Regions from separate parts of the Aquitalea sp. genome, predicted to be linked through region 3. Evidence: predicted binding sites of a transcription regulator. Region 3 holds the regulator's gene; each other region holds the start of a gene.
The links. The regulator sigma-54, encoded in region 3, starts transcription at its own class of promoters, with help from an activator protein. The targets are predictions, from matches to a motif close to CTGGCACGCTTCATGCTT.
Positions count from the first base shown of each region.

Region 1: the regulator sigma-54 is predicted to act here: its motif matches at 4,618-4,635, upstream of QVF59_RS11560 (acyl-CoA dehydrogenase family protein).
Region 2: the regulator sigma-54 is predicted to act here: its motif matches at 4,246-4,263, upstream of glnL (nitrogen regulation protein NR(II)).
Region 4: the regulator sigma-54 is predicted to act here: its motif matches at 3,605-3,622, upstream of QVF59_RS03695 (pilin).

Region 1 is NZ_JASLFG010000034.1:135,422-143,290, forward strand. It holds gene QVF59_RS11535 (LLM class flavin-dependent oxidoreductase) at 1-110, shown strand, start outside; gene QVF59_RS11540 (MetQ/NlpA family ABC transporter substrate-binding protein) at 155-964, shown strand; gene QVF59_RS11545 (SDR family oxidoreductase) at 1,178-1,900, shown strand; gene QVF59_RS11550 (sigma-54 interaction domain-containing protein) at 2,020-3,189, opposite strand; gene QVF59_RS11555 (acyl-CoA dehydrogenase family protein) at 3,144-4,352, opposite strand; gene QVF59_RS11560 (acyl-CoA dehydrogenase family protein) at 4,761-5,942, shown strand; gene ribB (3,4-dihydroxy-2-butanone-4-phosphate synthase) at 5,950-6,630, shown strand; gene QVF59_RS11570 (acyl-CoA dehydrogenase family protein) at 6,785-7,869, opposite strand, start outside.
Region 2 is NZ_JASLFG010000049.1:70,877-78,745, reverse strand. It holds gene metE (5-methyltetrahydropteroyltriglutamate--homocysteine S-methyltransferase) at 1-627, opposite strand, end outside; gene QVF59_RS16830 (LysR family transcriptional regulator) at 731-1,657, shown strand; gene ntrC (nitrogen regulation protein NR(I)) at 1,669-3,126, opposite strand; gene glnL (nitrogen regulation protein NR(II)) at 3,153-4,208, opposite strand; gene QVF59_RS16815 (DUF4124 domain-containing protein) at 4,309-4,785, opposite strand; gene QVF59_RS16810 (BLUF domain-containing protein) at 5,055-5,477, shown strand; gene glnA (type I glutamate--ammonia ligase) at 5,579-6,997, opposite strand; gene QVF59_RS16800 (rhodanese-like domain-containing protein) at 7,281-7,733, shown strand; gene aroE (shikimate dehydrogenase) at 7,861-7,869, shown strand, end outside.
Region 3 is NZ_JASLFG010000055.1:29,347-37,215, forward strand. It holds gene hprK (HPr(Ser) kinase/phosphatase) at 1-708, opposite strand, end outside; gene ptsN (PTS IIA-like nitrogen regulatory protein PtsN) at 701-1,165, opposite strand; gene hpf (ribosome hibernation-promoting factor, HPF/YfiA family) at 1,286-1,609, opposite strand; gene QVF59_RS18205 (RNA polymerase factor sigma-54) at 1,681-3,102, opposite strand; gene lptB (LPS export ABC transporter ATP-binding protein) at 3,106-3,837, opposite strand; gene lptA (lipopolysaccharide transport periplasmic protein LptA) at 3,834-4,388, opposite strand; gene lptC (LPS export ABC transporter periplasmic protein LptC) at 4,378-4,938, opposite strand; gene QVF59_RS18225 (KdsC family phosphatase) at 4,935-5,459, opposite strand; gene QVF59_RS18230 (KpsF/GutQ family sugar-phosphate isomerase) at 5,478-6,458, opposite strand; gene QVF59_RS18235 (monovalent cation:proton antiporter family protein) at 6,674-7,869, shown strand, end outside.
Region 4 is NZ_JASLFG010000010.1:8,868-16,736, reverse strand. It holds gene proB (glutamate 5-kinase) at 1-372, opposite strand, end outside; gene QVF59_RS03705 (cyclic-di-GMP receptor FimW-related protein) at 451-1,950, opposite strand; gene QVF59_RS03700 (adenosylmethionine--8-amino-7-oxononanoate transaminase) at 2,116-3,465, opposite strand; gene QVF59_RS03695 (pilin) at 3,654-4,085, shown strand; gene QVF59_RS03690 (pilin) at 4,126-4,593, shown strand; gene QVF59_RS03685 (PglL family O-oligosaccharyltransferase) at 4,625-6,460, shown strand; gene QVF59_RS03680 (PglL family O-oligosaccharyltransferase) at 6,555-7,869, shown strand, end outside.

The sequences.
Region 1 (7,869 bases), on a different contig from region 3:
GCGGCAGTTACAAGACGGCCTATGCCGAAGGCAGCCTGCGCCACAAGCTGTTTGCCGAGGGCGACCGCTTGCCCGCCCGCCATGCCGCAGCGGGCTACCGGCCACGCTGACGCGACAAGAAACCAAAACAACATCACACACTCAAGGGAAAATCATGAAGCATCATCAGAAGAAACTGGGCGCGCTGGCGCTGCTCGGCCTGCTGCTGGCGCAAGGCGCACTGGCGGCGGCATTGAAGATAGGTGTTACACCGGGGGCCTATGCCGACTCGGTGCAGGTGGCGGCGCAGGAGGCGAAAAAGCAGGGGCTGGAGGTGGATGTGGTGGAGTTTTCCGACTGGACCACGCCCAATGTGGCCCTGGCCAGCAAGGATCTGGACGCCAATTACTTCCAGCATCAGGCGTTTCTCGAAAATGTCATCAAGACCCAGGGCTATCATTTCAAGCCGGTAGGCTTGGGCATCCTGGCCAATATCGGCCTGTACTCCAGCCGCATCAGACAGTTTTCCGAACTGAAAACCGGTGCCAAGGTGGCTATTGCCAGCGACCCCATCAATCAGGGCCGTGGCTTGCTGTTGCTGCAAAAGGCCGGGCTGGTGAAGCTGCGCGACGGCGTGGGCGCACGCGGCAAGCTGAGTGATATTGTCAGCAATCCGCGCAAGCTGGAGTTTGTGGAAGTGGAAGGCCCGCAGCTGGTGCGGGTGGTGAATGATGTGGATCTGGCACAGGGTTATCCGCATTTCATCGTGGCCGCCCATGCGTTTGACCCCGGCAGCGCGCTGATCTTCTCCGGCAAGGATGACGAGCAATATGCACTGCGCTTTGTCGCCCGCGAAGACAATGCCCGTGACCCGCGGCTGTTGAAGTTTGTGCAGATCTACCAGAACTCCCCGGCGGTGAAGGCGCAGATTCGCAAGTCCTATGCCAATAACGACAAGCTCTACAGCCTGGCCTGGCAAAAGTAGGTGCTCATTCGGAACCAGGCAAAAAGGCATTGCTGCGGCAATGCCTTTTTTACGTTGCCAACCCTGGCTTGGCCTGGATGTGTCTGACGCAATGCCTGCCATTTGCCGGTGATATTTACAGACATAGTCAATTTGCAGACAGGAAATGGCTGAGATAAACCCTGCTCGCCCGGCTTTAGCATCAGGTTTTTCCAATCAGGCGGGAGCAGGGCGATGCAGGACAAAACATTGCAGGGACAAACCGTGGTGGTGGTGGGCGGCAGCTCCGGGCTGGGGCTGGCTGCCGCACAGGCTGCTGTGCAAGCCGGAGCACAGGTGGTGATAGGCGGGCGTCAGCCGGAGCGCTTGCAGCAGGCGCTGGCACTGCTGGGAAAATCTGCCATCGGCTGGCCGGTGGATGTGCTGGACGCGGCGTCGATTGAACAGTTCTTTGCCCGCCTGCCGCAGCTGGACCACCTGTTGGTGACAGCTGCCGTGCTGAGCCCGGGACGGTTGGCGGAGTCCGCTATGGCCGATTTGCAGCGTAATCTGGACAGCCGCTTCTGGGGAAGCGTGCATTGCTTGCGTGCTGCCTTGCCGCGCATGGCAGAGCTGGGGTCCATCACCCTGACTTCCGGCATGGTGGTGCAGCGTCCGCAGCCGGGCAAGGCGATGGCGGCGGTGGCTGCCGCCGCGGTGGAAACCCTGGCGCACAGTCTGGTGCGCGAACTGGCCCCGCGCCGCATCAATGTCATCAGCCCGGGCCCCATGGAAACCCCCTTGCTTGCCGCCGCGCTGGGGGACGATGCAGCGCGGTTGCAGGCACTGGCGGCCGGCTTGCCGCTGGGGCGGCTGGGGCAGGCAGCCGAATTTGCCGAAGCGGCACTGTTCCTGATGCACAACCGCAGCATGAACGGTGAAGTGCTGCACCTGCATGGCGGTGCGGCCTGGGCTTGAGTTTTGCCCGGCCTTGGCGTGGCGAACAAGAAGGTGTCGTCCCGGTAACCGGAACGGAGCGTGCCGATGCAGACACAAGCAGGACGGCAAGGACAGGCAAGGCCGCAGCAGGTTTTTGCCTAGCGCAGCGCGCTGATTTCCCCCAGGCGGATCAGCCGCGCGCGGATGATGTTGCGGCTGATGCCCAGCAAGCGGGCGGCCTGCACCTGGTTGCGGTGGCAATAGTTATAGGCGGCGCGGATGATGGTGCTTTCGATGTCTTCGTACAGATTGCTGCCATTGGTTTCAAACAGGGCCTGCAAGGCCTGCTGCAACTGCTGGTGCCCTTCGTCTGCGTCGTGGCTGTTGTGGGCCGGGTTTGACGGTGTGCTGTGGCGCTCGTTGCGGCGACTTAGCTGGAGCGAGGACAGCTGCAAGTCTTCGCCGCGCACTACATTCTGTTTGCAGATCAGCAAGGCATGGTGGATGACGTTTTCCAGTTCGCGGATATTGCCCGGCCAGGGGTGTTGCAGCAGTTTGCGCTCTGCATCGGCATGCAGCGCGACATCGCCATAGCCCAGGCGCTGGCGGTATTCGTCCACAAAATGCCGGGCCAGCGGCAGGATGTCGCCGGGGCGGTCGCGCAGGGCGGGCAGGGCCAGATGGGCCACCCGCAGGCGGTAGAACAGGTCCTCGCGGAAATGGCCGGCGGCCACGGCTTCTTCCAGTCGCACATTGGTGGCGGCAATCACCCGCACATTGATGGGAATGGGCTTGCGCGAGCCCAGCCGCACCACCTCGCGTTCCTGCAGGATGCGCAGCAGCTTCACCTGGATGTTCAGCGGCAAGTCACCGATTTCATCCAGAAACACCGTGCCGCCATTGGCTGCTTCAAACCAGCCGGGCTTGGCGGCAAACGCGCCGGTGAATGCGCCTTTTTCATGGCCGAACAGTTCGCTTTCCACCAGTGATTCGGAAAACGCGCCGCAATTGACGGCCACAAAGGGTTGGTCGGCCCGTTGGCTCAGCGCGTGCACATGACGGGCAATCAGCTCCTTGCCGGTGCCGGTTTCGCCGATGATCAGCACATTGGCGTCGCTGGGGGCAATCAGCTGTATCCGGGAAAGCAGGGCGGTGGACAGCGGGTCCTCGAACACTTGTGCCGTGGCGCGGATGGAAGTGGTAAGGCTTTGCCGGTTAGGCAGGGTGATCAGGGGCATGGCCGGGCCTTGTGCTGGCTCGGCCCTGCGGGCCGATGCGGGTTTCAGGAATAAAACGTCGGTGTCGGATAGTTGCGAATCAAAGCCCATTCCCCTAACTCCTTTAATTTGTAATCAACCGGATCGTGCAAGGTGTGGGTGCGCAGATTGCGCCAGTGCCGGTCCAGACGCAGTCCGGCATGGGTGGCGCGCGCGCCGGTGACCTCGAACATTTGACAGGCCAGGTTCAGGCCCATCCGGGTGGCGGCCACCTTGGCCGCGGCAATGTGCATGGCCACTTCGCCACGCTCGTCCTGTGTCAGTGCCTCACCCCGTGCCAGCGCCGCCACCATGCTGTTGCCGGCACGGTCGGTGAGGGCGCGCACGCTCTCCAGCCCCACCCAGAACTCGCCGTAATGGCCAAGGATGTATGGGTCTTCGTGGGTGTGGTCCACCTGTGCCGCACGCCAGGGGCGCGCCTCGTGCAAGGTGTAGTGCCGGGCCTCCTCGAACGCGCCTTCGGCAATGCCCAGGTAGATATTGGTGAGAATCAGCTGCGCCAGCAGAGGCCGCAGGCAGGAGCGTGGCGTGGTGAGCGGGCCGGGATTGTCCAGCACTTCATTGTTTTCAATGCGTACTTTCTCGAAATTCACGCTGCCGCTGTCGGTCTGGCGCTGGCCGATATTGTTCCAGTCCTGCTGCACGCTGATGCCACTGCGGCCGGTGGGAATGGCCGCCACCACCAATTGCCCGCTGTGCTGCTGACGGGCGGAAACCACCAGCATTTGCGAATCCAGCGCGCCGGAGCAAAAGCTCTTTTGCCCGGAAAACTCATGCCAGCCGTCAAAGCGGCGGCTGACCGTGCGCTCGTCCAGCGGGTTGAGGGCATTGCCCCAGAACCAGTTTTGCCGGGTGGTGATTTCATGCCAGGGCTGCCATTGTTCCGGCTGGCCGAACAGCTCCACCGTGGCCAGCATCAGGTGGTGAAAGGCAAACACATGCGCCACCGAACTGTCGGCCTTGGCAAATTCGCGCACCACCAGCAGGGTTTGCTGCCAGTTGGCACCCAGGCCACCCAGCTCGCTGGCAATGGACAGGCCCAGCAGCCCGCTGGCGCGAATGGCGTCGCGTTCTGCTTTGGGCGTGCCGCCGGCATGGTCGCGCTCTGCTGCGGTAGCCGCAAACTGGGCAGCCAGTTGCTGCGCCAGCAGCAGGGCCGAGGCGGGTGTGCTGGCGGTGGGCGAGGGTGCCAGCAGGTGGTGAGGCAGGTTCAAGCGGTCATCCTTTTATCAGGTTGTGCTATGCGGCACATTGGCGACAGTTTTAACCGCGCCAATCAGCTGCTGTAAACCAAGGATTTATCAGGAATATATGCAGAATTCGAATTAGCGGCAGATGGCAGCCGATATCCGTTTTTGAATATTGCTGCTGGTGCAGCACGGTGTTTATTGGCTGCTGGGCTGGCAGCAGCGCTGATGAATGAATTGCTGCTGCAGCAGCAATTACTGGCCGGATTCAGCCTGAATGAGGCTGAATTGCCTGGCATGCAATCTGCTAATGCCTGTCTGGCAAAACCGCACCCGGTTTAATTTCAGCCGCAGGTAATTTCATGCTTATTCATTTATTCAGCAGCAAAAATGTTTCATCAGGCGGCCAGTCGTATCGCCAGAGCAGGAGGCAGCATGGCTGATTCATCCATTGCGCCCGACAGCCCGCTGGCCATTGCCCGCGAACTGGCCAGCCGTTTTGCCCGCACAGCCATTGCGCGTGACCAGCAAGGCGGCACCCCCAAGGCCGAACGCGATGCGCTGCGCGACAGCGGGCTGCTTGGCCTGATCATTCCGCGCGAATTCGGCGGCCTGGGCGAGAGCTGGAGCACCACCTTGCACATCGTGCGCGAACTGGCGCGGGTGGATAGCTCGGTGGCCCATGTGTTTGCCTTCCAGCACTTGTTGCTGGCCACCGCCCAGCTGTTCGGCCGGCCCGATCAGTGGCAGCCCTGGTTCGAGCTGACCGTGCGCGAGCGCTGGTTCTGGGGTAATGCCCTCAATCCACTGGATACCCGTACCCAGGCCACGCCGGAAGGTGACGGCTATCGCTTTACCGGTGACAAGAGTTTCTGCTCCGGCGCCACCGACTCGGACATGCTGCTGGCCTCGGCGCTGCGCGCCGGGCAGGGCGGTTTGCTGATTGCCGTGATTCCCACCCGCCGGGCCGGCGTCCACATTCATCAGGACTGGGACAATATCGGCCAGCGCCAGACCGATAGCGGCTCTGCCCGTTTCGACCAGGTGTGGGTGGGTACGGACGAGCTGCTGCTGCAACCCGGCCCGCTATCCACACCACGCGCCTGCCTGCGTCCGCTGATTGCCCAGCTGATCCTCACCAATATCTATCTGGGCATTGCCGAAGGCGCAGTGGCCGAAGCCCGGCGCTATACGCTGGAGCAGCGCCGCCTGTGGCCCGCCTCGCTGGCGGAATCGGCCAGTAAGGACCCTTACACCCTGCTGCATTACGGTGAATTCCAGGCTGCACTGGAAGGTGCGCGTTTGCTGGCCGACCACGCCGGCCACCAGCTGGATGCCGCCTGGCAGCAGGGCGATGCGCTGGATGAGGCAGGCCGTGGTCAGCTGGCCTTGCAGATTGCCGCCGCCAAGGTGCATGCCAGCCGCAGCGGGCTGGACCTGACCAGCCGCATTTTCGACGTGACCGGCGCTCGCGCCACCAGCGCCGCCCTGCGGTTGGACCGCTTCTGGCGCAATTTGCGCGTGCACAGCCTGCACGACCCGCTGGATTACAAGCTGCAAGAGCTGGGTGACTGGGCAGTGAATGGCCAGTACCCGACCCCCTCGTTTTATTCCTGAGACCCAAATGACCCAGAACCTGCAAGCAGTTGAAGACGATTTTGACAGTGTGGAACAAGCCATTGCCGCCATTGCCGCCGGTGGCTTTGCCGTGGTGGTGGACGATACCGACCGTGAAAACGAAGGTGACCTGATCATGGCCGCCGAGAAAATCACCGCCGCGCAGATGGCTTTCCTGGTGCGCTACAGCAGCGGCGTGGTGTGCGTGGCACTGACCGGCGAGCGGCTGGACCAGCTGCAACTGCCGCTGATGGTGAGCAGCAATAATGAATCGCAGCGCACGGCCTTCACCGTGACCGTGGACTACCTGCACGGCACCAGTACCGGCATCAGCGCGGCCGACCGCGCCGCCACGCTGCGGGCGCTGGCGGACAGCCGCATTCCGGCTGGCGACTTTGCTCGGCCGGGGCATATCTTCCCCTTGCGCTATGCGCCGGGCGGGGTGCTGGCACGCCCGGGGCACACCGAGACGGCGCTTGACCTGTCGCGGCTGGCCGGGCTGGCCCCGGCCGGGGTGCTGTGCGAAATCGTCAATGACGATGGCAGCATGGCGCGCCGCCCGGAGCTGCTGCGCTTTGCCCGTCAGCATGGCCTGCCCATCATCACCATTGCCGATCTGATTGCCTATCGCGAACGTACCGAAATGGCGGCGCTGGAGGCTAGTTCGCCATTGGGTGTGGCGGCCTGAGCTGGCCCGCCGTACTGCCTCCTGCACCCGCCACGGCGGGTGTCAGGCTGCTGGTGCAGAAAGCGAGAGGGGTTTGTCAATAATCTGCACCGCGTGACAGTCATGCAAAAGGCCCGCAAGCGCGGGCCTTGTCATTATCCAATTCGTAAAACCATCAGGCCTTGCCGCGGCCAATCTGCCAGACATAAGGCGGTTCGGTGCCGTTGATGGCCCAGTCACCGGCAATACGCGCCTTGTAGATCAGCGGATTGTGCGAAGCCACGGTGCGGGCATTGCGCCAGTGGCGGTCCAGCAGCAGTTCGGCGCGGGCCGACGATGCGCCCAGTGCATTGAACAGCTGGGTGGATGCACGCAATACCAGTTCGGATACCACGATCTGCGCCTTGCCCGATTCCAGCTCGGCGTCGATATTAGCCTGGCGTTCGCGCGCGGCATCGTTGCCAAAGCGGGCTTCATAAGCGCGCTGGGCCGGGTGGGCGGCGCGGATGGCGGTGGCTTCGGCGGCATAGGCCAGGGCGGAGATTTCACCCACCACCTGCTGGATCTGCGCATCCTGACTCACGCTACTGGCATTGCCGGTGCTGAACACGCGCTTTCTGTCGCGCACGTGCTGCGCCACATCGCGTTCCACCGCCTTGCCGATGCCGGCCAGCACCGCCAGCAATACCAGCTGATAGAAGGCGGTCTGGTATTTGAAGCGGCTGGCAAAGTCGATCAGGTTTTCCGCTTCCACCGTCACGTTGGCAAACACGGTGCTGCCGCTGCCGGTGGTGCGCTGGCCAAAGCCGTCCCAGTCGTCGCTTTGCGTCACACCGGGGTCACTGGTGCGGATGGCGGCAATCACGTCCTGGTTGGTGCCATCCACCTGGGCGTAAACGTCGATCCAGTCGGCAAAAATGCTGCCGGTGCTGTAGAACTTGCGGCCATTGAGCAGCAGTTTGTCGCCCTGGCGGCTGACACGGGTAATGACCTCACCCACGGCGACCTCGCCGATTTCGGTCCAGGCATTGCCGACAATTTCACCGGCAACAAAACGCTTGAACCAGACTTCGCGTTCCGGGCTTGCCGGGGCATTCAGGCGGTCTTCGACAAAAGCAAAATGGCCACGCAGCGCTTGCGGCAGGTTGGAGTCGGCGGTGGCCAGTTCCACCAGCAGCTGGAACAGCTGCGGCAGCGAGGCACCGGCCCCGCCATATTGCTTGGGCACGCGCACCGCGCCAAAACCGGCCTGTTTCAGCC
Region 2 (7,869 bases), on a different contig from region 3:
TGCCAGGATGGGTTCGTCCAGTTGTACCCAGGACACGCCGGCTGCGGACAGCTGTTGCAGTATGTTTTCGTAGCAGGCCAGCAGTGCGGGCAGCAGTTGCAGCCGGTCAAAATCCCCGCCTTTGCATTTGCCCAGCCACAGCAGGGAGACCGGCCCGATCAGCACCGGTTTGGTCCGGATGCCCAGTGCACGCGCCTCGGCCAGCTGGCTTAGCAAGACCGCCGGGTTGGCGGCAAAGCGGGTGTCGGCATGCCATTCCGGCACCAGGTAGTGGTAGTTGGTATCGAACCATTTGGTCATTTCCAGCGCAGGTTGTTGCTGGTTGCCACGTGCCAACTGGAAATACTGTTCAGGACTGATGGTGGCCGCGTCAAAGCCGAAGCGGGGCGGGATGGCACCCACCAGAATCTGCGCATCCAGCACGTGGTCGTACAGGGAAAAGTCAGCCAGCGGCGACAGGGTGATGCCGGCACCCTTTTGCAGCAGCCAATGGCGCTGGCGCAGTTCACGCGCTCCCTGCCGCAGTGCCTGTTCGTCAATTTTGCCTTGCCAGTAGTCTTCCAGCAGAAATTTCAGCTCGCGCTTGGTGCCGATACGCGGGAATCCGCTCAGGTGCAGTGTGGTCATGCGGGGCTCCTTGTTGTCAGTGGCTCCAGCATGGTGGTTTTTGTTGTATGATTCAAACGCATAATTTTATTGTTCTGCATTAATCATATTCATGTATTGAGGCCTGCCAACCGTGCTGGAACTTCGTCACTTGCGTACCCTGATTGCTTTGCAGGAAACCGGCAGCGTGTCGCTGGCGGCAGAGCGGGTGTTTCTCACCCAGTCCGCCTTGTCGCATCAACTGAAGCAGCTGGAGGCCTACTATCAGCAGCCTCTGTTTGAACGCAAAAGCCAGCCGCTACGCTTTACCCTGGCGGGGGAACGCCTGCTGACACTGGCGCATGAGCTGCTGGGCCGTGTGGCGGCGGCCGAGCGTGATGTGGCGCGCATTCGCGAAGGGGATGCCGGTGAATTGCGCATTGCCGTGGAATGTCACACCTGTTTTGACTGGCTGATGCCGGCCATGGACAGTTACCGTCAGCACTGGCCTGCGGTGGAGCTGGACATCGTGTCCGGCTTTCATGCCGACCCGGTCAGCCTGCTGCTGACGCAAAGGGCTGATCTGGCCATCGTGTCGGAAATGGAGCCGCAAGCCGGCGTGGTGCACCACCCTCTGTTTGCCTACGAGATGGTGGGCATCGTGGCGCGGGATCATCCGCTGGCGGACAAAAAAGTGTGGCAGGCGGCGGATTTCGCCGGGGAAACGCTGATCCAGTACCCGGTGCCGGATGACATGCTGGACTTGTGGCGCAAGGTATTGTTGCCCGCCGGGGTGAACCCGCCACGGCGCAGCAGCGAGCTGACGGTGGCCATCATCCAGTTGGTGGCCAGTCGGCGCGGGGTGGCGGCCTTGCCGTACTGGGCGGTACGGCCTTATCTGGAAAAGGGCTATGTGGTGGCGCGTACCATTGGCGATGAGGGCCTGCGCAGCGAGTTGTATGCCGCGGTGCGTAGCGAGGATGCGCCGCTTGCCTTCATGCGGGATTTTCTGGCCACGGTACGGGAGCGCAGCTTCGCCACGCTCCCCGGCTTGACCGTATTGGCCGGCTAAGCAGTCAGGGCCTAGACATGGTCGGCATGTTCGTCATGCCCCTCCATGCCCAGTTCCTGAATCTTGCGGGTGAGGGTGTTGCGGCCCCAGCCCAGCAAGTGGGCTGCTTCCACCTTGCGACCACCGGTGTGCGCCAGCCCGGTGCGGATGCAGCTTTCTTCAAAGCGTCGGGTCAGGTCGTCGATGATGCCGACTTCACCAGCGCGCAGTCGGCGTGCCACTTCTTCGGCCAGCCCCAGCGTCCAGTCCACCACGTGCACGGCGCTGCTGATCACCGGGCTGCCATCGCTCTCGGTGCTTGGTGCCGCGGCTTCCGGTTCGCGCAGTTCGGCGGGCAAGTCGCCCACTTCCACCTGCTGGCCCGGTGCCATCACGGTAATCCACTGACACAGGTTTTCCAGTTCGCGCACATTACCGGTAAAGCTGTGGAACTTGATCACTTCCATGGCCGCTTCGGTCAGGCGTTTGGGCTCAACACCCAGGCTGCTGGCGCTCTTGGCCAGGAAATGGCGGGTCAGCAGCGGGATGTCCTCGCGCCGTTCGCGCAAGGGTGGCAGACGCAGGCGGATCACGTTCAGGCGGTGGAACAGGTCCTCCCGGAACAGGCCGCGTTTGACCCGGTCTTCCAGGTTCTGGTGGGTGGCGGCAATCACCCGCACATTGGCTTTGATCGGCACATGGCCGCCCACGCGGTAAAAGTGTCCGTCCGACAGCACGCGCAGCAGGCGGGTTTGCAACTCGGTGGGCATGTCGCCGATTTCATCCAGAAACAGCGTGCCGCCTTCTGCCTCTTCAAAACGACCCCGACGGGTGGCCAGGGCGCCGGTAAACGCGCCTTTTTCATGGCCGAACAGTTCGGACTCCAGCAAATCCTTGGGGATGGCCGCGGTATTCAAGGCAATGAAAGGCTTGCTGGAACGCACCGAATGGCGATGCAACGCCTCGGCCACCCGCTCCTTGCCGGTGCCGGATTCGCCGGTAATCAGCACGGTGACGTGCGATTGCGACAAGCGGCCAATGGCGCGGAACACGTCCTGCATGGCAGGGGCCTGGCCTAGCAGCACCGGCATGGCTTCCACGCCGCCGGTGGCTTCGATCTGGCTATTGCTTTCCGCCAGTGCGCGCTCAATCAGCTGCACCGCCTGGTCGACATCAAAGGGCTTGGGCAGGTATTCGAAGGCACCACCTTGAAAGGCGGCAACGGCGGAGTCCAGGTCGGAATGCGCGGTCATGATGATGACCGGCAATTGCGGATGATCCGCCTTTACCTTGGAAAGGAATTTCAGGCCGTCCGTCCCCGGCATGCGAATGTCGGAAATGATGACGCGCGGCGTGTTGTCGTACAGGGCGTTGAGTGCGTCATCGGCACTGGAAAAGCTGTCAAAGCCAATGCCGCTGCGGCCGAGCGCCTTTTCCAGTACCCAGCGGATGGCCTTGTCGTCATCGATGATCCACACCGGGTTATTCATAGCAGCCCTCGTTTCTGTTATTGGGTTCAATCCGTGTTGCTGAAGGGCAGCATCACGGTAAAGCAAGTCTGGCCGGGGCGGGATTCGAATTCGATGCTGCCGCCATGCTGGTGTACATAGGCCTGGGCCAGTGTCAGCCCCAAACCAGTGCCTTCGGCGCGTCCGGTGACCAGGGGATAGAAAATGTGATCCCTGATTTCTTCCGGAATGCCGGGGCCGTTGTCGACAATCTGCAATTTTAATGCCAGCAGGTGACGCTTCCGTGCCAGCGTGACTTGCCGGGCGACACGGGTGCGCAAAATCACCTCCCCCGTGGCCTTCATGGCCTGGATGGCATTCTTGACGATATTGAGCACCACCTGGATCAGCTGCTCCTTGTCGGCCACCATATGCGGCAGGCTGGTGTCGTAATCGCGGCGGATGGTGAGGCCCTGCGGATACTCGGCCAACGCAATACTGCGTACCCGCTCCAGTACTTCGTGGATATTGATTTCGCTGCGCACATGACGGCGATGTGGAGCCAGCAGTCGGTCTACCAGTGACTGCAGGCGCAGTGCTTCTTCCTGGATGACCTCGGTGTATTCCTTCAGCTCGGGGCGGTCGGACAGCTCATGTTCCAGCAACTGGGCGGCCCCACGGATTCCCCCCAGCGGATTCTTGATTTCATGCGCCAGGTTACGAATCAGCTCGCGATTGGCCTGCTGTTGCAGCAAAAGCCGCTCTTCATTGGCAATTTTCAGTTGCTGGTCCAGTGGCCGCAGCTCTACCAGCGCCAGTCGGCCTTCGGCATCAATGGGGGTGACAGACAGGGCAATGTGCAGCGGCTGCTCGCCATGCGGAGTGCGTAGTTCGAGATCGTGCTCGATATAACTGGAGTTATGTTGTAAGGCGGTGGTCAGTGCCTGGCGCAAGGCGGGGCTGTCTTGCAGCAACTCGAACAGCGAGTGGCGCAGCAACTCACGCCGGCCAATGGCCAGCAAGTTTTCACAGGCGGGGTTGGCAAACTCGAGTCTGCCGTCGGCGTGGGCAATCAGCACCGGGGTGTCGAGTAATTCCAGGCCGGCAAAGCTGGGAGAGTTCATGGTGCTCCGAATCGGATGGGGCTGTGCCTGAAGCTATTAGCAATAAGCACGCCAAGCCAGAGCACAGCGAATGCACGAAATCGGCCTTAATTATGCACCATTATTGTGCGGAAGATGCAGATTGCCCCAATTCGCGGCGTAGTGCATCCACATTCTTCTGCCGATCGGTTACCGCGTCCTTCAGCTTCTGTACCCGGTCCAGGTATTTCTGGTAGTTCCGGGTTTCATCGCCGTTGCGGGTGGCTGCGCCGTCGGTATAGGCTTTTTGTGCATCAGCCAGCGCCTTTTGCTCGTTGGCCAGTTCGCCTTCCAGAATCTTGCGCCGGCCTTCATCCCGCTTGGTCTGGGTACCGTTGTCCACACTGGGATAGCCGTCCGGTGTCGAGGCAGGCTTGCCGCTGCCCGACGTGTGTGGCTTGCTGTTGCCATAGGTTGATAGCGGTGCCAGGTGCATGGGCTTTGCTCCCTTGATCGGCACATTGGTGAAGGTGACATTGCCATTGGCGTCGATGTATTTGTATACCTCGGCATGGGCAAGGCCACAGGTCAGCAGCAGGCAGAAAGCAAGGGTTTTCATGGTGTCGGGCATCTGCGGTGAAAACGGGTGGACGTGACACTATGATAAGCAAAAGGTTGGCTCGCGTCACATCTGCATGACAACAATGCCACTGCAGTCATGCCGCATATCATCCTGATTGTGTCATCATGCGGTCCGGCTTCACGTCGTGCCAATGGCATGCCATGTGACTGGATTTGATGTCCGGTATTCATGCAGAAGGTGAATGAGGAAATGTTTGCAGTCATCCGTTCAGGCCATCACCTTGTAATTTTACAGAAAGCTTGCTCATGCTGATCCAGTTGCTTTATTCCAGCAAAGCCACCACGGCCCTGTCGCCTGCTGAATTGACGGTAATCCTGGACAAGTCTGTGGCCAATAATCAGGCCAGGCAGATCACTGGCCTGTTGCTATACCGCGATGGTTGTTTCTTGCAGCTGCTGGAAGGTGAAGCTGACGTGGTGGAAGCGGCTTTCAGGAGAATCAGCCTTGATCCGCGCCATCATCAGGTGGAGTCCCTGTTTCGCAGTGAATGCAAGCAACGCGAGTTTGCCCAGTGGTATATGGGTTTCCATATACCGCAGCCAGAGGCGCTGGCGCGCTTTCCCCAGTTTGCCCCGGTGTTCGACCCGGGATTTGATGTCAGCCAGCTGGTCGTTGCGCCACAAGATGGTTTGGCCATGCTCAAGGTTTTTGCCGGGCTACCGGGCTGAGCGCTCCCAAGTGGCAGCTGGCAGCCATGAAAAAACCCGCACAGCGCTGCTTGTGCGGGTTTTCTGTATCTGGCAAGGCGTCAAGAGACACCCAAACCTGATTACAGCGAGTAGTACATTGCAAATTCTACCGGGTGGGTAGTCATGCGGGTCAGGTTTACTTCCTGCATCTTCAATTCGATGTAGGCGTCAATCCATTCGTTGGAGAACACACCGCCACGGGTCAGGAAGTCGCGGTCTGCGTCCAGGGCCGCCAGGGCTTCGTCCAGGCTGGCGCACACGGTCGGGATCAGCTTGTCTTCTTCCGGCGGCAGGTCGTACAGGTTCTTGTCAGCGGCATCGCCCGGGTGAATCTTGTTCTGGATACCATCCAGACCGGCCATCAGCAGTGCGGAGAAGCACAGGTACGGGTTAGCCAGCGGATCCGGGAAACGGGCTTCGATACGACGGCCCTTCGGATTGGCAACGTGCGGGATACGGATGGAAGCGGAACGGTTCTTGGCGGAGTAGGCCAGTTTTACCGGGGCTTCGTAATGCGGAACCAGACGCTTGTAAGAGTTGGTACCCGGGTTGGTGATGGCGTTCAGAGCCTTGGCGTGCTTGATGATACCGCCGATGTAGTACAGGGCGGTGTCGGACAGGCCAGCATAGCCGTCGCCAGCAAACAGGTTCTTGCCGTCTTTCCAGATGGACTGGTGAACGTGCATGCCGGAACCGTTGTCACCAACGATGGGCTTGGGCATGAAGGTAGCGGTCTTGCCGTAGCTGTGCGCCACGTTTTGAACCACGTACTTCAGGATCTGGGTCCAGTCGGCACGCTGGGTCAGGGTGCTGAACTTGGTGCCGATTTCCATCTGGCCGGCAGTGGCCACTTCGTGGTGGTGAACTTCAACCGGTACGCCCAGTTCTTCCAGCAGCAGAACCATGGCAGAACGCAGGTCTTGTGCGGAGTCAACCGGCGGAACCGGGAAGTAGCCACCCTTCACGCCCGGACGGTGACCGGTGTTGCCACCTTCGAATTCTTCAGCGGAGGCCCATGCAGCTTCTTCGGACTTGATCTTCACGAAGCAACCGGACATGTCGGTGCCCCAGGTGATGCTGTCGAATACGAAGAATTCCGGTTCCGGACCGAAGTAGGCGGTATCGCCCAGGCCAGAGGCTTTCAGGTAGGCTTCAGCACGCTTGGCGATGGAGCGCGGGTCACGGTCGTAGCCCTTGCCATCGGCCGGGTCGATCACGTCACATGACATGAATACGGTGGGTTCATCGAAGAAAGGGTCGATCTTGGCGGTGGCCGGGTCAGCCATCAGCAGCATGTCAGAAGCCTGGATACCCTTCCAGCCCGCGATCGAAGAGCCATCGAACGCGTGGCCGTGCTCGAACCATTCATCAGCATCTTCCAGCAGAACGTGTGCCGGGATGGTAACGTGTTGTTCTTTACCACGGGTGTCAGTAAAGCGCAGGTCTACGAACTTGACGTCGTTTTCTTGAATCAGCTTGACTACGTCTGCAACCGCCATGAATGTTCTCCTAAAGGCAACGTGCATCGAAAGCAATATTGCTTGATAAAGATGGTACGCTTCGCTTGAAGCATGAAGCGTGCCAGGCTAAGAACGCTAATTTAATCATTGTGTCACAGGGTATCCGGTCCGGCTAGTCATTCGGATTGCACCAAAATGGGATGCTGCATTGTGCGCACGCACCAATTCAGTGCGATTGGCAATCCGCAGATGTATCCGGGTGCCAAGTCAGCCCGCGTGCATAGGGTGGCATGGCTACATTACAAGGAAAGGAAGCTTCGATATGGAACAGTCCGCAGTCATTTTGCAAACCGCTGCCGAACGTGCAGCAAGCCAGCAACTGGGCTATCAGGGGGCATTGACGCCGCCGGAGGCTTATTATCTGACCCAGCATCTGGAGGGGGCGGTGCTGGTGGATGTCCGCAGTGCTGCAGAGTGGCAATTCGTGGGTGTGGTACCCGGTGCCTTGCGTATCGAGCTGCGCACTTTCCCCGGTATGCAGCCTAATCCGCAGTTCACTGCCCAATTGCAGGGCGCAGTAGACAAGCAGGCAATGCTGCTGCTGATGTGCCGAAGCGGGGTGCGTTCGCATGAGGCGGCGGTAATGGCCGCTGCTGCTGGCTACAGCCGGGTTTACAACGTGCTGGAGGGTTTTGAAGGCGATAAGGACGGGCTGGAGCATCGCGGCAATCTGACCGGCTGGAAAGCCCACGGCCTGCCCTGGGTACAGGGCTGAACAGGGTCTAAATTGTTGGGACAGGGGTATTGACCGGTTGATGTTTATGACGTTACACGGCAAAGTGCTACCTCAGCAGATGAACCGCATGATGCGGTAGCACCACAGGAATCCAAGAAAGCTGATCATGACCAAC
Region 3 (7,869 bases):
GACCAGGTGGATAATCAGTTTTAGCACTTTTTTCGGGCGAACTGCAGTTTCACCGAATATGGTGCGGATGTTCAGAATGCCAAGGCCACGAACTTCCAGAAAGTCACGCAGAAGTGGCGGGCAGCGGCCTTCCAGAGTTTCCGGGCCGATGCGATAGAGTTCGACGGCATCATCTGCCACCATGCCATGGCCACGGGAAATCAGCTCCAGTGCCAGCTCGCTCTTGCCCATGGCCGAGTCGCCCATGATCAGCACGCCGATTTCCAGCACGTCGAGAAAAACCCCGTGCAGTACGGTGGATACCGCCAGCGCGCGAGCCAGATAGATGCGCAGTACATCCATCAGGTAGGGGCTTTCCAGCGGTGTGCTCATCAATGGCACATTATGGGTGTGGCAGTAATCGCGCAGCAGTTTGGGTACTTGCTGGCCATTGGCTACCATCACCACCGACATGGTCTTGTGGAACAACTGGTCCAGCGCCGTTTTGGCGGCAGACTGTTCCAGCCGGTTCAGATAATCGACCTCAGCCAGGCCCAGAACCTGGACCCGGTTGGGGTGGATGAAGTTGAGGTGGCCTACCAGCGCCAGTGTCGGGCGTTGTTCATCATTGCCGATGGGGCTGTCCGCGCCGCCGGTTCCTGCAACCCAGGTCAGGTTGAGCTTTTGCTGATTGTCCTGATACAACCGGCGCACGGTAATGCTAGGCATTGTTGGTATTCCATCCGGTAAGCAGCTGGTATAGATCGGCACGCGATGGCGCACTCAGCAGTTGCTCACGCAATTGTTTGCTGGAGAAAAGCTGGGCCAGTTCTGACAGAACCTGCAGATGCAGATCAGTTGCCTGCTCCGGAACCAGCAGTACAAACAGGCTTTGCACGGGCTTGCCGTCCGGGGCATCGAAAGGAATGGGGTTTTTCAGGCGGATGAACACGCCTGCAGCTTCCTTGAGCCCTCTGGCCCGGCCATGCGGAATGGCCACGCCCTGGCCCAGGCCGGTGGAGCCCAGTTTTTCCCGGGCAAACAGGCAGTCGAAAATTTCACTGCGCGCAATGCCGTGGGTATTTTCGATAAGGAGGCCCACCTGCTCGAAGACACGTTTCTTGCTGGCGACATCCAGGTCCGGAAGAATGTGGTCCTGTGTCAGGATTTTGCCAATCAGGCTCATAGGAATGTATGCACACGGCTACAAAAACTGGCCAATTCTACGTTGCCTTCATCAAAATGAAAAAGGCTCCGTGCAAATAAAAACGGGAACCCGTGGGTTCCCGCATCGTCGGTCAGGTGATTACAGGGATGCTTCCGGCTGAACTTGCGGAGTTGCGCGGTGTTCGCTCTGTTTTTCCTTGTGCTTGAGTACCTGTCGATCCAGCTTGTCCATCAGCGCATCGATGGCAGCGTACATGTCGGAGTCGGTGGCTTCTACGTGGATATCCTTGCCGGAAAGATGAACGTTGACTTCCGCTTTCTGTACCAGCTTGTCCACCGACAGGGTGACGGTGACGTCGATCACGTGATCGACATGGCGGGTGATACGTTCCAGCTTGCTTTCCAGAAATTCACGGATTGCCGGGGTTACTTCGAGGTGGAGACCGGTTACTTTGAGGTTCATACCCTAACTCCTTCTTGTGTTGACTGCCCGGTCGGGTCGGCCGGGCGAGCGGATATTCTTCAAGACACGCTTTACAGTGCCTTGCGCAGATTGACCGGCGGTATCTGCATAGCTTCACGATACTTCGCAACGGTGCGTCTTGCAACCTGTATCCCTTGCTTGCCCAGTTCGTCGGCAATGGCGCTGTCCGAAAGCGGCTTGGCTGTGTTCTCACCATCGATCATGCGACGGATATGGGCCTTGATGGCGGTGGCTGAGCATTCGCCGCCGCTGTCGGTTTCCAGTGCGCTGCCGAAAAAGTATTTCAGTTCGAACAGGCCGCGAGGGCAGAGCAGGTATTTCTGGGTGGTGACGCGTGACACCGTGGATTCATGCAATCCCAGCTCGTCTGCAATGTCACGCAGGATAAGCGGGCGCATGGCCACTTCACCGTGTTCAAAGAACGCTTGTTGCCTTTCGACTATAGCTTCTGACACTTTCAGAATGGTGTCAAATCGTTGCTGGATGTTCTTGACCAGCCACTTGGCTTCTTGCAGGCGACCGGTCAGTTCGCCTGCTGCGCTGCGGTTTTCCGACAGCATCTGGGCGTACAGCTGGTTGACGCGTAAGCGCGGTACCGCCCCGTTATTGAGTTCGGCCACCCAGTGGCCGCGGCGTTTGCGTACGGTGACATCCGGGATGACATAGTGCACGTCTTCGCCGCCGAAACCGGCGGCGGGGTGGGGAGTCAGTCGGGCGATCAGTTGCTGTGCCTGGCGGATGGCTTCGTCATCCGCGCCCAGTATGCGCTTGAGGCGGGTGTAGTCCCGATTGCCGAGCAAGCTGAGGTGCTCTGCCACGATCTTGCATGCCAGGGCATGGCCAGGCTCTTGGTGCGGCAGGCGAGCCAGCTGCAGGCTGAGTGATTCGGCAAGGCTGCGTGCGGCAATGCCTGCAGGGTCGAACTGCTGCAGCAGGCGCAGGCCAACCATCAGTTCGTCGCATTCCAGTTCCAGTTCCAGCGGCAGATTGCTGGCCAGTTCTTCCATGTCGATGGTGAGAAAGCCGTTATCGTCCAGTTCTTCAATCAGCAGCTGTACGATGGCCTGATCCCTGGTGGGCAGCGTCAGCTCCCCCAACTGGGCCAGCAGATGTTGGCGCAGGCTGACCGGGCAGGGGACATTCAGCATGGGGTCGAACTCATCGTCACCGTCGTTGCGCCGGCTGCCACTGCCCCAGTCGGTCAGCTCGCCGCTGCTTTCGCTGTGGCTGTCATTGTCGCTGCTGTCGGATGTGGGGGTGGTTGATTCTTCGTTGCTGCTGGCGGACTCGGTGGCGGGGCCTTCCTGCGCGGGCAGGTCGTCGCCGCGTTCCAGCATGGGGTTGTCCAGAAGGAAGCGCTCTACCTCGGTTTGCAGGTCAAGCGTGGACAGCTGCAGCAGCTTGATCGACTGCTGCAGTTGTGGAGTGAGGGTGAGTTGCTGTGAAACCCGGAGCTGTAATGACTGTTTCATGGTTTACAGGTGGAAGTGCTCGCCCAGGTAGACCTGGCGCACTTTCTCGTTGTTGACCAGTTCTTCCGGTTCGCCGGATGCCAGTACCGAGCCATCGCTGATGATGTAGGCCCGGTCGCAGATGCGCAGGGTTTCCCGGACATTGTGGTCGGTTATCAGTACGCCGATGCCACGCTGTTGCAGGAAAGTGATGATTTTCTGGATGTCGATCACGGCAATCGGGTCGACACCGGCAAAGGGTTCGTCCAGCAGGATGAAGCGTGGGCGGGTGGCCAGTACCCGGGCAATTTCCACCCGGCGTCGCTCGCCGCCGGACAGGGCCAGCGCATTGCTTTCGCGCAGGTGAGCGATGTTGAGGTCGTCCAGCAGCAGGCTCAGTTCCTTCTCCAGCTTGTCGCCCTTGTAACCGGCAATTTCCAGCACTGCGGTAATGTTTTCCTCTACCGTCATCTTGCGGAAAATGGAGGCTTCCTGCGGCAGATAACCCAGGCCAAGGCGGGCGCGCTGATGGATGGGCAGATGGGTGATGCTGCTGCCATCCAGCGTGATTTCGCCTTCATCGGCACCGATCAGTCCGACAATCATGTAAAAGCTGGTGGTTTTGCCGGCACCGTTCGGGCCAAGCAAACCGATGACTTCTCCACTCTGGATCTGCAAGGCGACGTCTTTGACCACCGTGCGTTTCTTGAAGCGCTTTTTCAGCCGCTCCACTTTAAGGATGCTGGGGCCGCTCATTGCGCGCTTCCGTCGGTTTTTTTGGCGGCAGGGGTGTTGTCCCTGGGCTTGGGCTGGATGATGGCAGTGACACGGCCACCATTGCTGCTGGCCCCGCTGCTGACGTCATACATTTCGGTTTCGGTGTTGTAGGTAATCACATTGCCGATGACCAAGTCGTTGCCACGCTTGACGCGGGCGTTGCCGGTCAGCACTGCGGCGTGGGTGACGGTGTTGTAGTCCAACTGGTTGGCCTGGCCTTCGATCCATTCGTTCTTGCCATCCATTTTCTGGCGGAAGACAACTTGGCGGCCGGTGGCCTGCATGGTCTGGTTCCCCTGCTTGTCCTGGGTGACGGTGGCGCGGTCGGCATTCAGCTTGAGTGTACCCTGAATGATGATGACATTGCCCTGCCATACCGTGACGCCCTTGAGCTGATCGAGATTGCCGCGGTCGGCACTGATTTCGATGGGTTTGTCGCGGTCAGTCTTTTCGGCATGGGCAGTCTGGAGGGCGCACAGGCCTAGGGCCAGCCAGGCCAGCCGGATGAAGCGGCGGCAGTTATTTTTCATAAGTGACCTTTGCATTGGACAGCAGCTGCAACTGGCCGGCCTGCTGTTCGTAGATGAAGCCGACGGCGCTGCCGGTCGACTTGCCGTAGTAGAAGTGGCTCAATGCCGCGGACTGGGCGATATGGCGTACGGTGTCGATGCGCATATTGCTGCTGAGCACACGGGTTTCCTGTTGGGTACCGGTGGCAGGCTGGATCAGTGTGACTTTCTTGTCGAACAGCACCTGCTTTGTCTTGCTGTTGTACCGACCGCTCTCACCGATGGCGTGATAGGCCAGTGTGCCGTTCTTGTAGCTTTGCAGGTCTGGTGCCTCGAAATATGATTCGGTGCGGTCAGGGTATTGCCACATGCGGCTGGCAATCAGTTTTTCCTGCAACATTCCCTTGGGGTCGAAGCGGGTGGCCATGACGTTATCGGCCACGACCTCGGGCTTGTTGGGGTCAAGTTCGCGCTTGTTGGGCTGCCAGCGTGACACGGCGTCCAGCCAGACGGTGAGCAGACCGGTAATCAGCACCAGCAGGATGGGAAACAGACGGTGCGAACGGATCATGCCAGGTACCGGGCCAGGATGGCGTCAAAGCTGCCCTGTGCCTGCATGATGAGTTCGGCCAGCTCACGTACTGCACCCTGTCCGCCGGGAAAACCGGTGACATAGTGCGCGTGCTGGCGCACCAGGGTGGGCGCTGCCGGGACGGCCACAGCCAGGCCGACGCGGCGCAGTACCGGCAGATCGATGAGGTCATCCCCGATGAAAGCGCATTCTTCCAGGCTGACAGCGGCTTGTTCTAGTAGTTGGTTCAGGGCTTCCTGCTTGTTGTGGATGCCGCCGAAATAGAAGTCGATGCCCAGCGCCTGGGCACGATGCTCCACGCAGCGATCGGCCCGCCCGGAGATGATGGCCAGGCGCACGCCGGTGGATTGCAGCAGCTTGAGGCCAAGGCCGTCCTGTACGTAGAAGGATTTGCTTTCTTCGCCCTGGGCGTTGTAGTAGATGCGGCCGTCGGTGAGGACGCCGTCCACGTCCATGATCAGCAGCTTGATCTTGCGGGCTTGTTCGGTGATGGCTTGCATGGGCTTCCTTGTTGGCGGCTAGACGACGCCGGCCTTGAGCAGATCGTGCATGTGGATGGCCCCGGCCAGCTTGCCGTCGGCATCCACCACCAGCAGGCTGGTGATGCGGCGTTGCTCCATCAGGTGAACCGCCTCGGTGGCCAGCTTGCTGTGCAGGATGGTTTGCGGGGCGGGGCTCATCACCTGGTCGATGATCAGATCGTAGATATTGCCGGAACGTTCCAGCGTACGGCGCAGGTCACCATCGGTATAGATGCCCTTGATGACATTGTCAGCCGTGGCAATGGCCACCATGCCAAGGCGCTGGTGCGACATTTCCAGCAGCGCATCCTTGAGCGGGGTGCCGGGCAGGACCCGTGGCAGTTCGTCGCCGCTGTGCATCAGGTCTTTGACATGGACCAGCAGGCGACGACCCAGACTGCCGCCCGGGTGGGACAGGGCAAAGTCTTCCGGGCCAAACTGGCGGGCATCCAGCAGGGTGACGGCCAGGGCATCGCCCAGGGCAATCTGCACCGTGGTGCTGGTGGTGGGGGCCAAGCCCAGCGGGCAGGCTTCCTTTTCCACCTGGGTATCCAGCAGGATGTCGGCTTCGCGGCCCAGCGAGGAGGCGGGATTGCCGGTCATGCCGATCAGCACCAGCCCCTTGCGCTTGAGTGCCGGCAGCAGGGCCACCACTTCGCCCGATTCACCGGAGTTGGACAGCGCAATGACCACATCCTGAGCGGTAATCATGCCCAGATCGCCGTGGGCTGCCTCGGCTGGGTGTACGAAAAAGGCCGGGCTGCCGGTGCTGGCCAGGGTAGCGGCAATCTTGCGGCCCACGTGGCCGGATTTGCCCATGCCGGTGACGACGATGCGGCCGGTGCAGGCCAGAATGGCATCGACAGCGCGCAGAAAATCGCCATTGAGTCGACGGGACAGGGCCAGAATTGCATCCGCCTCGGTCTGCAGTACTTCACGCGCCAGATCGAGCCGGGAGCTTGTTTGAGCTTTTTCCATAGGGGAAAGTATATCAAAGGTTATAATCGCTGGAGGCAGAAGCTGGTGCATCTTTTGCTTGGTGTCTGATTTCGTGCGCCGTTGCCGGATGGTTTTTGCCCGCGTCCGGGTCATGCTTTATGCTGTCTGCTTGCTGCAGACAGCTCATCTTTGCAGGTAACTGATGTTACCGTCATGTTGATTTTCCCGCGTTTACACAGGAGATTGTTGCGCTCATGCATTCGCTTGCCCCGATTGTGCTGGTTCTGCTGGCGGCCGTGTTGTCCGTTACCTTGTGCCGCAGCCTGCGCGTCCCGCCTATGCTGGGCTATCTGGTGGTGGGCTTCCTGGCAGGTCCTGGTGTGGCCAGCCTGATTCCCGAGGGCGAGGAGACGCAGTTCCTGGGTGAAATCGGCATCGTGTTCATGATGTTCTCCATTGGTCTGGAATTTTCCCTGCCCAAGCTGCGGGCGATGCGGCATCTGGTATTTGGCCTGGGACTGGCGCAGGTAGTGGTTACGCTGTCGCTGATTGCGCTGGTGATGGGTTGGCTGACCGGTTCTGCGCTGTCCGGCTTTGCCGTGGGCGGTGCGCTGGCCATGTCATCAACCGCCATTGTCAGCAAATTGCTGACCGAGCGGCTGGAGCTGAATCAGCAGCACGGCCAGCTGGCTATCGGTGTGCTGTTGTTCCAAGACATTGCCGTGGTGCCGCTGTTGATTCTGCTGCCTGCCTTTGCCGGCGGCAGCGAGACCTTGTGGATGGATCTGGGGCTGGCTGCCGTCAAGGTCGTGGTGGTGATGGCCCTGCTGCTGTTCTTCGGTCAGCGCCTGGTACGGCCCTGGTTCCATCTGGTGGCGCGCCAGCGTTCGGGCGAGCTGTTCATGATCAATGTGCTGCTGATCACCCTGGGAGTGGCCTGGCTGACCGAGCTGTCCGGCCTGTCGCTGGCCCTGGGTGCTTTTGTGGCCGGCATGCTGATTTCAGAGACCGAATACCGTTACCAGGTGGAAGAGGACATCAAGCCCTTCCGCGACATCTTGCTGGGCTTCTTTTTTGTCACCGTGGGCATGCGCCTGCAGCTGTCGGTGCTGTTCGAGCGTTTTGGTGAGGTAGCGCTGATGCTGGGCCTGCTGTTGCTGGCCAAGCTGGGCATTGTATTCGTGTTGGGCCGTCTGTTGCGGCACCAGCCCAACCATTCCATGCGTGCGGGTCTGGCGCTGGCGCAGGGCGGCGAGTTCGGCTTTGTGCTGCTGGCGCTGTCCGGCAATCTGGGGCTGATTGCCGAAAGTACCGAGCAGGCCGCGATTGCCGCCATTTTGCTGTCCATGCTGGTAGCGCCGTTCATGATCATGTACGGCGAGGCCATCACCCGCCGGCTGGTGAAGCAGGACTGGATGATGCAGGCCTTCAGCCTGCACCACCTGATGGT
Region 4 (7,869 bases), on a different contig from region 3:
GGTGCTACGGGCGTTCAGATAGCGGGTGCGGTCCGCCAGATCTTCATGGGTCAGCAGGATCTGGGCGGTTTTCAGGCCAAAGGCACGGAAGGCGGTTTCATAAGCCTGGCACAAACCCATCTGGCCGACGGCGGCGGCGGCCTGCAGCTCATGTACCCCCTTGGGGCGTACCGACCAGCCCAGACGCTGACAGCCTTCGGCAATGGCGCCGCTGGAAACCAGCACCACCTGTTTGCCGCGCCGCTTCAGTTCGGCAATTTCGGCAGCCCAGCGCGCCAGTGCGGCCAGATCCAGTCCCTTGCCATCATTGGTTACCAGGCTGGAGCCCACTTTCACCACGATACGGCTGGCGGCATGAATCACCGAACGCATACAAAATCCCCTGCAGGCAATGAATATCAAGCCTGTCAGTGTACCGCAAACTGCCCGGCCGTGGCGCAGTGACCGGGCTCAGAAATGGTCGCTGTCGCGATATTCCATCAGCTGGAAATGCGGTGACTGTTTGTCCAGTCGTGAGGTACGGATCAGTTCTTCACCCTTGTCGTTCCACAGGCGGAATTCACGCAGGCGGCTGAACAGTCGTCCCTGCATCAGCAGAAGGGCAGGACGACGCAGCAGGGGAATGGCTGGCAGATGCAAGGCAAATTGGGGGGCGTCGGCCGGGTGGGTGATGGTGGGGATGACCATCACCGCCTGAGGCTGGCTGCCAACGATTTCCACCCCGCATTCCACATCCACGCCATCGGGCAACAGCGATACCCAGCAGACCATGCACAGCTGTGCCGAGTCCGGCTTGCCCGGCTGGGTCAGCAGAATGGCCTCGCCGGCGCGCAATGTCTGCCCACGCGGCTGGCCGCGCAGCAGGTAGCCGGTGGCGCTCTGGTTCACCACCACGAACAGGCTGGGGGGCGGCGGGGCACGGGTAGTCGGTGGTGGTGCGGATTGCTCGTTGCCGTTCTGGATCCAGCTCATGCCGTTGCTGCGATACCAGATGGACGGAACGGTGGAAATCAGTTCGATCACTTCCTGAATGGGAAGCCGCTGGTGACGCCGACGGCGTGGCTGCTGCCATTCGGCGGCCAGCGACTGCAACAGGCTCAGCTCATCCTGGGTCTGGCTGGGATTGGTGCTGGTGTTCTGCACCTTGGTGAGTTGCTCGATGCTATGGGACAGCACGGTAATGGCTGGCGTGAGATCAAGCAGGTAACAGCCGGCGTCCAGGGTGTCTGCCTGGATGCGCATGAAGCGTGGCGGTTCGTCACGGCTGGCATCCACCAGATAACCGTGCGCCTGGCCATGGATGGCTTCTACTGGTATCAGACCGGCCTGGTGGGCCAGATCCATGATCAACTGCTTGGCTACCAGTAATTCCGGCATGGACAGCCGGTTGGTTGAGGTCAGCCCCAGCAGCAGAATCTGTCGGTAAATGGCCGCAGGAGAGTCGTCGTTTTCCAGATGCCGGTCCTGCCAGCCGCGTGCCAGCGCAAAGCTGTACAGCTGGTGACAGTCGTACCAGAAATGGGCCGGCGGAGGACTGTAGCTCTGGCAGCAGATGCTCAGCAACTGGCGGGCGGCCATCATGGTGTACAGCAGTAGTTCAATACGTTGCTGTTCCCGCTCAAGCAGGCCGCGCTTGGCCAGCCGCTCGGTCAAGGTCAGCTTGAAGGCGACGAAGACCGCCTCGAACAGGGCAGCGCCCAGCATGGCCAACTGGCGGGTGCGCGGTGCCGAGGTCAGGTCGGTCTGGATGATGTCGCTTTCCAGTGCCGGGTAGTAGCGGTCCAGCCCCTTCAGGTATTGCAGCAACAGCTTGTGGCGGTTGCCGACTTCCATGGGCGTGCGGCTGAGGCCGCGCAGGGCATCCAGCATCTGCCGACCGCATTCGTGCAGGTCGGTATACGGCAAGCGTTCTACCCAGCTGGCGACGCTGTCAGGGTTGGTATCTACCAATCTCGGATCCATATCCAGAGCGGGCAAGGCAAGCTGCATCGTGCATCCTATTGCAAGGCGGGTAAAACAGGCGGTGGGGAGCAGGAAAGCCGTGCTGAGCCACGCTTTCCCGCATCATGCATACGCCATGCTATTTGAATCAAGCCCGCCAAGGCAAGGTAATACTCACGGCAGGGCGGTTGCCGGCCCGGTCAACACATTGCTTTCTTGATGTAGCGCATCCAGCACAGTACAAGTGGCCTGGAACAGTTGCTCCATCTCCTCGGGTTGCATGACATAGGGCGGCATGAAATACACCGTTTTGCCAATGGGCCTTACCAGGCAGCCTTGCTTCAGCATGGCCGAGAAAAATGCCTGTGCAAAGTCCGCGCGTGGGCTGTCGACATCAAAGGCCCAGATCATGCCCACATGGCGGAAGTGTCGCACGTCGTCACGTGCTGCTAGCGGGGCCAGTATGGCGTTGAAGTTGGCTGCCAGTTCACGGTTGCGCACAATGATGTCTTCATCGGCAAAGATATCCAGTACCGCCAGCGCTGCGCTGCAGGCCAGGGCGTTGCCGGTATAGCTGTGTGAGTGCAGAAAGCCACGGGTGACATCATCGTGATAAAAAGCCTGGTAGATGGTATCGGTGGTCAGCACACAGGACAGTGGCAGGAAGCCCCCGGTAATGCCTTTGGACAGACAGAGAAAGTCCGGTTTGATGCCAGCCTGCTCGCAGGCAAACAGTGTCCCGGTGCGGCCAAAGCCCACGGCAATTTCATCGGCAATCAGGTGTACCTGGTACTGGTCGCACAGCCGGCGCAGCTCAGTCAGATAAAGCGGGTGGTACATCGCCATGCCGGCAGCGCCCTGTACTAGTGGCTCCACAATGATGGCGGCCATCTCCCCGGCCTTCTTGGCCAGCACGTTTTCCAGCGAGCGAATGGCTGCTCTGGCTACGTCTTCCGCACCTTGCCCCGGCCGGGCCAGACGGGTGTCCGGTGACGGCACCCGCACACCCGGCTTGAGCAAGGGCGCATAAGTGGCGGAGAACAGCGGGACATCGGTCACCGCCAGCGCACCGGCGGTTTCGCCGTGGTAGCTATTGTCCAGGCTGATGAAGCGGCACTTTTCCGGCTGACCGATGTTCTTCCAGTAATGAAAGCTCATCTTCAGGGCGATTTCGGTGGCACTCGCGCCATCAGATGCGTAAAACACATGGCCGAGGCCAGTCAGCGCCGACAGCCGCTCTGACAGCTCGATCACCGGCTTGTGGGTAAACCCGGCCAGCATCACATGCTCGACTGCATCCAGTTGCTGCCGGATGGCCTGCTTGATGCGTGGATGCCCATGGCCGAACAGGTTGACCCACCAGGAGCTGACCGCATCCAGATAACGGTTACCCTCAAAATCCTCCAGCCATACCCCTTCGGCACGGGCGACCGGAATGATGGGCAGGGTTTCGTGGCGTTTCATCTGGGTGCACGGGTGCCAAACGCTGGCCAGGCTGCGTGTCAGCCAGTCCTGATTGCTCATGGGATCTCCTGTAAGCATGAATGGCAGGATGCTAACACAGGCGCTCATGCCGCTTCGAACTGACAAAAAACGTCACATGATGACGTGCTATGCAGGGTGAGGGATGGAGCACAGCCATGAAAACAAAGGCTGCCGCTACTTGGCACGCTTTCTGCATTATGTAGCCCATGCATACCACGGAGAGGGGCATGCGACGCAATAACGGTTTTACCTTGATTGAACTGATGATAGTGGTAGCCATCATCGGCATTCTGGCTGCAGTTGCATTACCCTTTTATCAGCAGTATGCAATTAGGGCAAAAGTAGCTGAGGGTTTGACTGCTGCAGATTCAATAAAATCATCAGTTGCCGAATCTTATTCGGCAACTGGAGAGTGGCCATCAACCAATGCATCCGCTGGTATTAGTTCTTCAACTAGCTATGCAACAAAATACATGGACTCAATCCAGGTAGTGGCTTCGGGTAGTGCAAGTGCTGTAGTAATAAACTTTAATAGCTTGACCGTTGCGCCGAATTTTTCGGTTATTCTTCAGGCAAGTTTGGGTAGTGGCTCTATCGTTTGGAATTGTACAAGTAGTACAACGCAGATGGCATACTTGCCTACCAGTTGTAGACCATAATTTTATTTGCGAGAAATCGCCTTTTTATGAGGATTTTAAGATGAACAAGCAAATTCAACAGGGCTTCACCTTGATTGAGCTGATGATTGTGGTTGCCATCATTGGTATTCTGGCAGCTATTGCAATTCCGGCTTATCAGGATTACACCAAGCGTGCACAGGTTTCTGAAGGTTTGGCATTGGCCGCTGCCGCGAAGACCGCACTGACTGAGTTCTATGCCAGCAACGGCACTTTCCAATCTGGTACGACAGATGTTGATAACACTGCTAACAGTAACAAGTATGGCTTGCCGCTGAATACCGATATTAAGGGTAATGCTGTTAATAAGGTTACAGCTGGTAGCTCTGGCTCAAGCAAAGCAACTATTACTATTGAATACAATCAGAAAGTAGCATCAGGTGCCCAGCTGGTACTTACCGGCACTGCTGGTAGTGGTGGTGTTGCTTGGGTGTGCGGTATTGGTAACACAACGATGCAGAATAACTGGGTTCCATCTAACTGCCGTTAATTGGTAAATGACCATAATAAAAAGGGAAGCAATGCTTCCCTTTTTATTTATTATCTATATGAAAAAAAATATCGAAATAATAATATTGGTAATGTGCGGGCTGTTGTTTACGGTCCCATTTTTCAATTTCTATCGCTATGCGCCCTTGGGTGATTGGGTGACCGATGGGTCATTTATATGTCTGGTTGGGTTGCTGTTTTTGCTTACAGTTCGCACTGAGTGGATATTGGGTCCCGCAGCAGCGGCATTAATAATGCTGATACCCGTGCAACTGGTTTCTGGCGGTATTTTTGATGGTTTTGTTCAAATCTGTGTAATTTTTATTATGTTTCTTCTGGCGCTCAATGTGTCGGGAATTCGTAGTAAAATATTGAGTAATTTTAGATGGCTGGCAGCAGTAGTATTACTCACTTCCCTAGTGCAGGCGCTGATTGCGTATGCCCAGTTTTTTGGCCTCGCCCGATATTTTCATGGTTTTATTGTTTATGCTATGCCGCAAGATAGGCAGATCTTCGGTAATTTTGGGCAGCGCAATCAGTTTGCAAATTTTATGGCATGGGGTGTAATTAGTGCCTGCTATCTGTATGCGATAGGTAGCTTAAGAAAAGTTGCCTTTGGTAGTGTATTGGTATTAATAGTGTTGACCATGACATGGTCTGGCTCACGGACTGTCATTGTTTACGCGGCAGGAATGTTTGTGCTGGCGGCATATTGGTATGGCCGTGCCAAGAGTGATGCTGTTGTAAAACGCATGAGCCAAGCAGTTTTGATAAGTGTTGTGTTAATTATTTTACTGCAACTCTTTAGTCACCAGCTGGTAGGGCTGCTACGTTTTTCAGGTATCCCTGTCGAAGCAAACAGCGGCTTTGATCGTTTCATGGAAGCTGGTTTTGGAGCACGCCGTAGAGTGGAGTGGACCAAGGCGTGGATGATATTCAAGGAACATCCCTGGTTTGGTGTCGGGCTTGGCGGCTATGCATATGGTTCTGTATGGTATGAAGCATTTGCAGGCCTGCCCAAGGTTCCGGAGAGCGTTTTGTTTACCAATTGCCACAATCTGATATTCCAGTTGTTGGCAGAGACTGGTCTGGTGGGGTGTGGAGTTGTGCTCGCGGGATTATATTTTTCTCTCACTCCCTATCTGAAACGAGGAAATCAATCGGCAGAAAACCTATTTCTGCTTGTGATCGCCATGGTTTTGCTTGGGCATAGCATGCTTGAGTACCCGCTGTGGTATATGCCATTTTGCGGCATGCTGGTGTTCGTGTGTGCCATGTCTCCTGCCGCAGCATTAAAGGGCCATTTTCGTATTCAATACTCAGCCGTATTAAAAGTGGCGATTGGTGTATTGTGTATATTATATTTCCTGAATGGCTTGGGGAGGTTTTGGTTTGTCGTTCGATATAATTTTCCAGTTGTTTCTGTTGCAGAAAATAAGAAGACTGTGATGGCTTTGGCTGAGCTTCAGAAGGACCCGTTATGGGGAAGTGATGCCAGCTATGTGTTGGGTAATTACCTGCAACCTAGTCGAGAGGAACTTGATATCAAAATTTCATTTTTTGACCGATTGGTACAGTATCGGCCTTATTCAGAGGTCTTGCTCAAAGCAGCTATGCTACATTCGCTGAATGGTGATACGGAACTAGCACATAAATACATGACTATGGCAATTTCAGCCTATCCTGATGATGTCATTAGAATGCAAGTCATTCTGCGAGGAGATGGCAATCCTGACTATAACAAGCTGCGGGAAATTGTAGATCGGGCCAAGTTTGCATGGGATGCCGCCGGAGAAAATACAGATGCCGCACGTCTCGCCGCCGTCATGACCGTCGCCGCTCCCGTCACCCGCAAAGCCATCTTCTGATCTGATGCACACCGCTGTCCTTGACAGGCTGGCGGTGTCTTCACTGGCTGACATGCGGTATCCTCCCTGTTTTGCTTTCGGCCCTGATTCCATCATGTCCTTTCCGACGCTCTCCCGCCGCATGGCCTTGCTGGCGTTTTGCCTGATTGCCATCCTGCCCTTTGCATCCCGCATTCACTTTGTGCCGCTGCCGCAGTGGTTCGGTGAAATGAACGTGGTGTGGCTGATGCTGATTTCTGCTTTGTTTCTGCTGCCAAGCGGCATGTTGTTTGAGCGTGTGCCCCGTGCCAGCTGGTGGTGTCTGCTGCTGGCCTTGCTCTGGGCCGTGCAGCCACAGTTGGTACATGCCCTGTTCCCTGGGATGACCTATGCCACTGCGCTGGCCTGGTTGGCGGTGGCCTTGCTGGCTGGCCTGGCTTATAGCCTGCAGCAAACATTTGGCAGCCGTGAATTTGCGGTATGGCTGGCGCGCGCCATCATTGCGGGTGGGTTGATCCAGTCGCTGATTGGTCTGGCACAACTAACCGGGCTGGCGCATACGCTGGGGCTGTTTTATGACAGCAGCCATCCTACAACCAATATCTTTGGCCACATCGGCCAGCGCAATCAGTACGCCCATTACCTGATGTGGTCGGTGGTGAGCGGGGTATACCTGTTTGCCGTGGACCGCATGGCGCGTGGCTGGCTGGCAGTGCTGGTGATCTGGCTTGGCCTGATGCTGGCCTATGCAGCTTCGCGCACCACCATGCTGTATCTGCTGGCGCTGACACTGTTGGGCGGCTTGTGGCACTGGCGCATGCGCGCAACCGACTCGCGCCGCCTGATGTGGGCGATGTTGCTGTCGTGCATTGTGATTTTTGCCGCGCAGTTTGCCTTGCCGCTGGTCAACCATCTGGTGTCCTTGTTTACCCATGCCAGCGTGACCAATGCGTCCGGGCTGGAGCGTCTGGCGGCCAATGGCGACGATATGGGTTCACGCCGTATTGCCGAGATGGGCAAGGCCTGGCTGACATTCAAGTCGCATCCGTTATGGGGGGTGGGCTGGTCGCAATATGCCGCAGAAAGCGTGCGCTTGCAGCCGTTGCCGCAGTTTGCCAGCGCAGGCTTTAACAGCGGACTGTTTACCAATTGCCATAACCTGATCCTGCAACTACTGGCTGAGATGGGCCTGCCGATTACCCTGGCAGTGGTAGGTGGCTTTGCCTGGGTGGTATGGCCATTCTTCTCGGAGCGTGCCGAGGCTGAAGGCATGCTGGCGCTGGGCTGTATGGCGGTGACCCTGATTCACAGCATGCTGGAATACCCGCTGTGGTATCTATACTTCCTGGCCATGCTGGCGGTGTTTGCCTCAATGTCGCCGGCGCAGACTCGCCGCGCGGGCTGGTGGGTTTATTGCCTGTGGATGATTG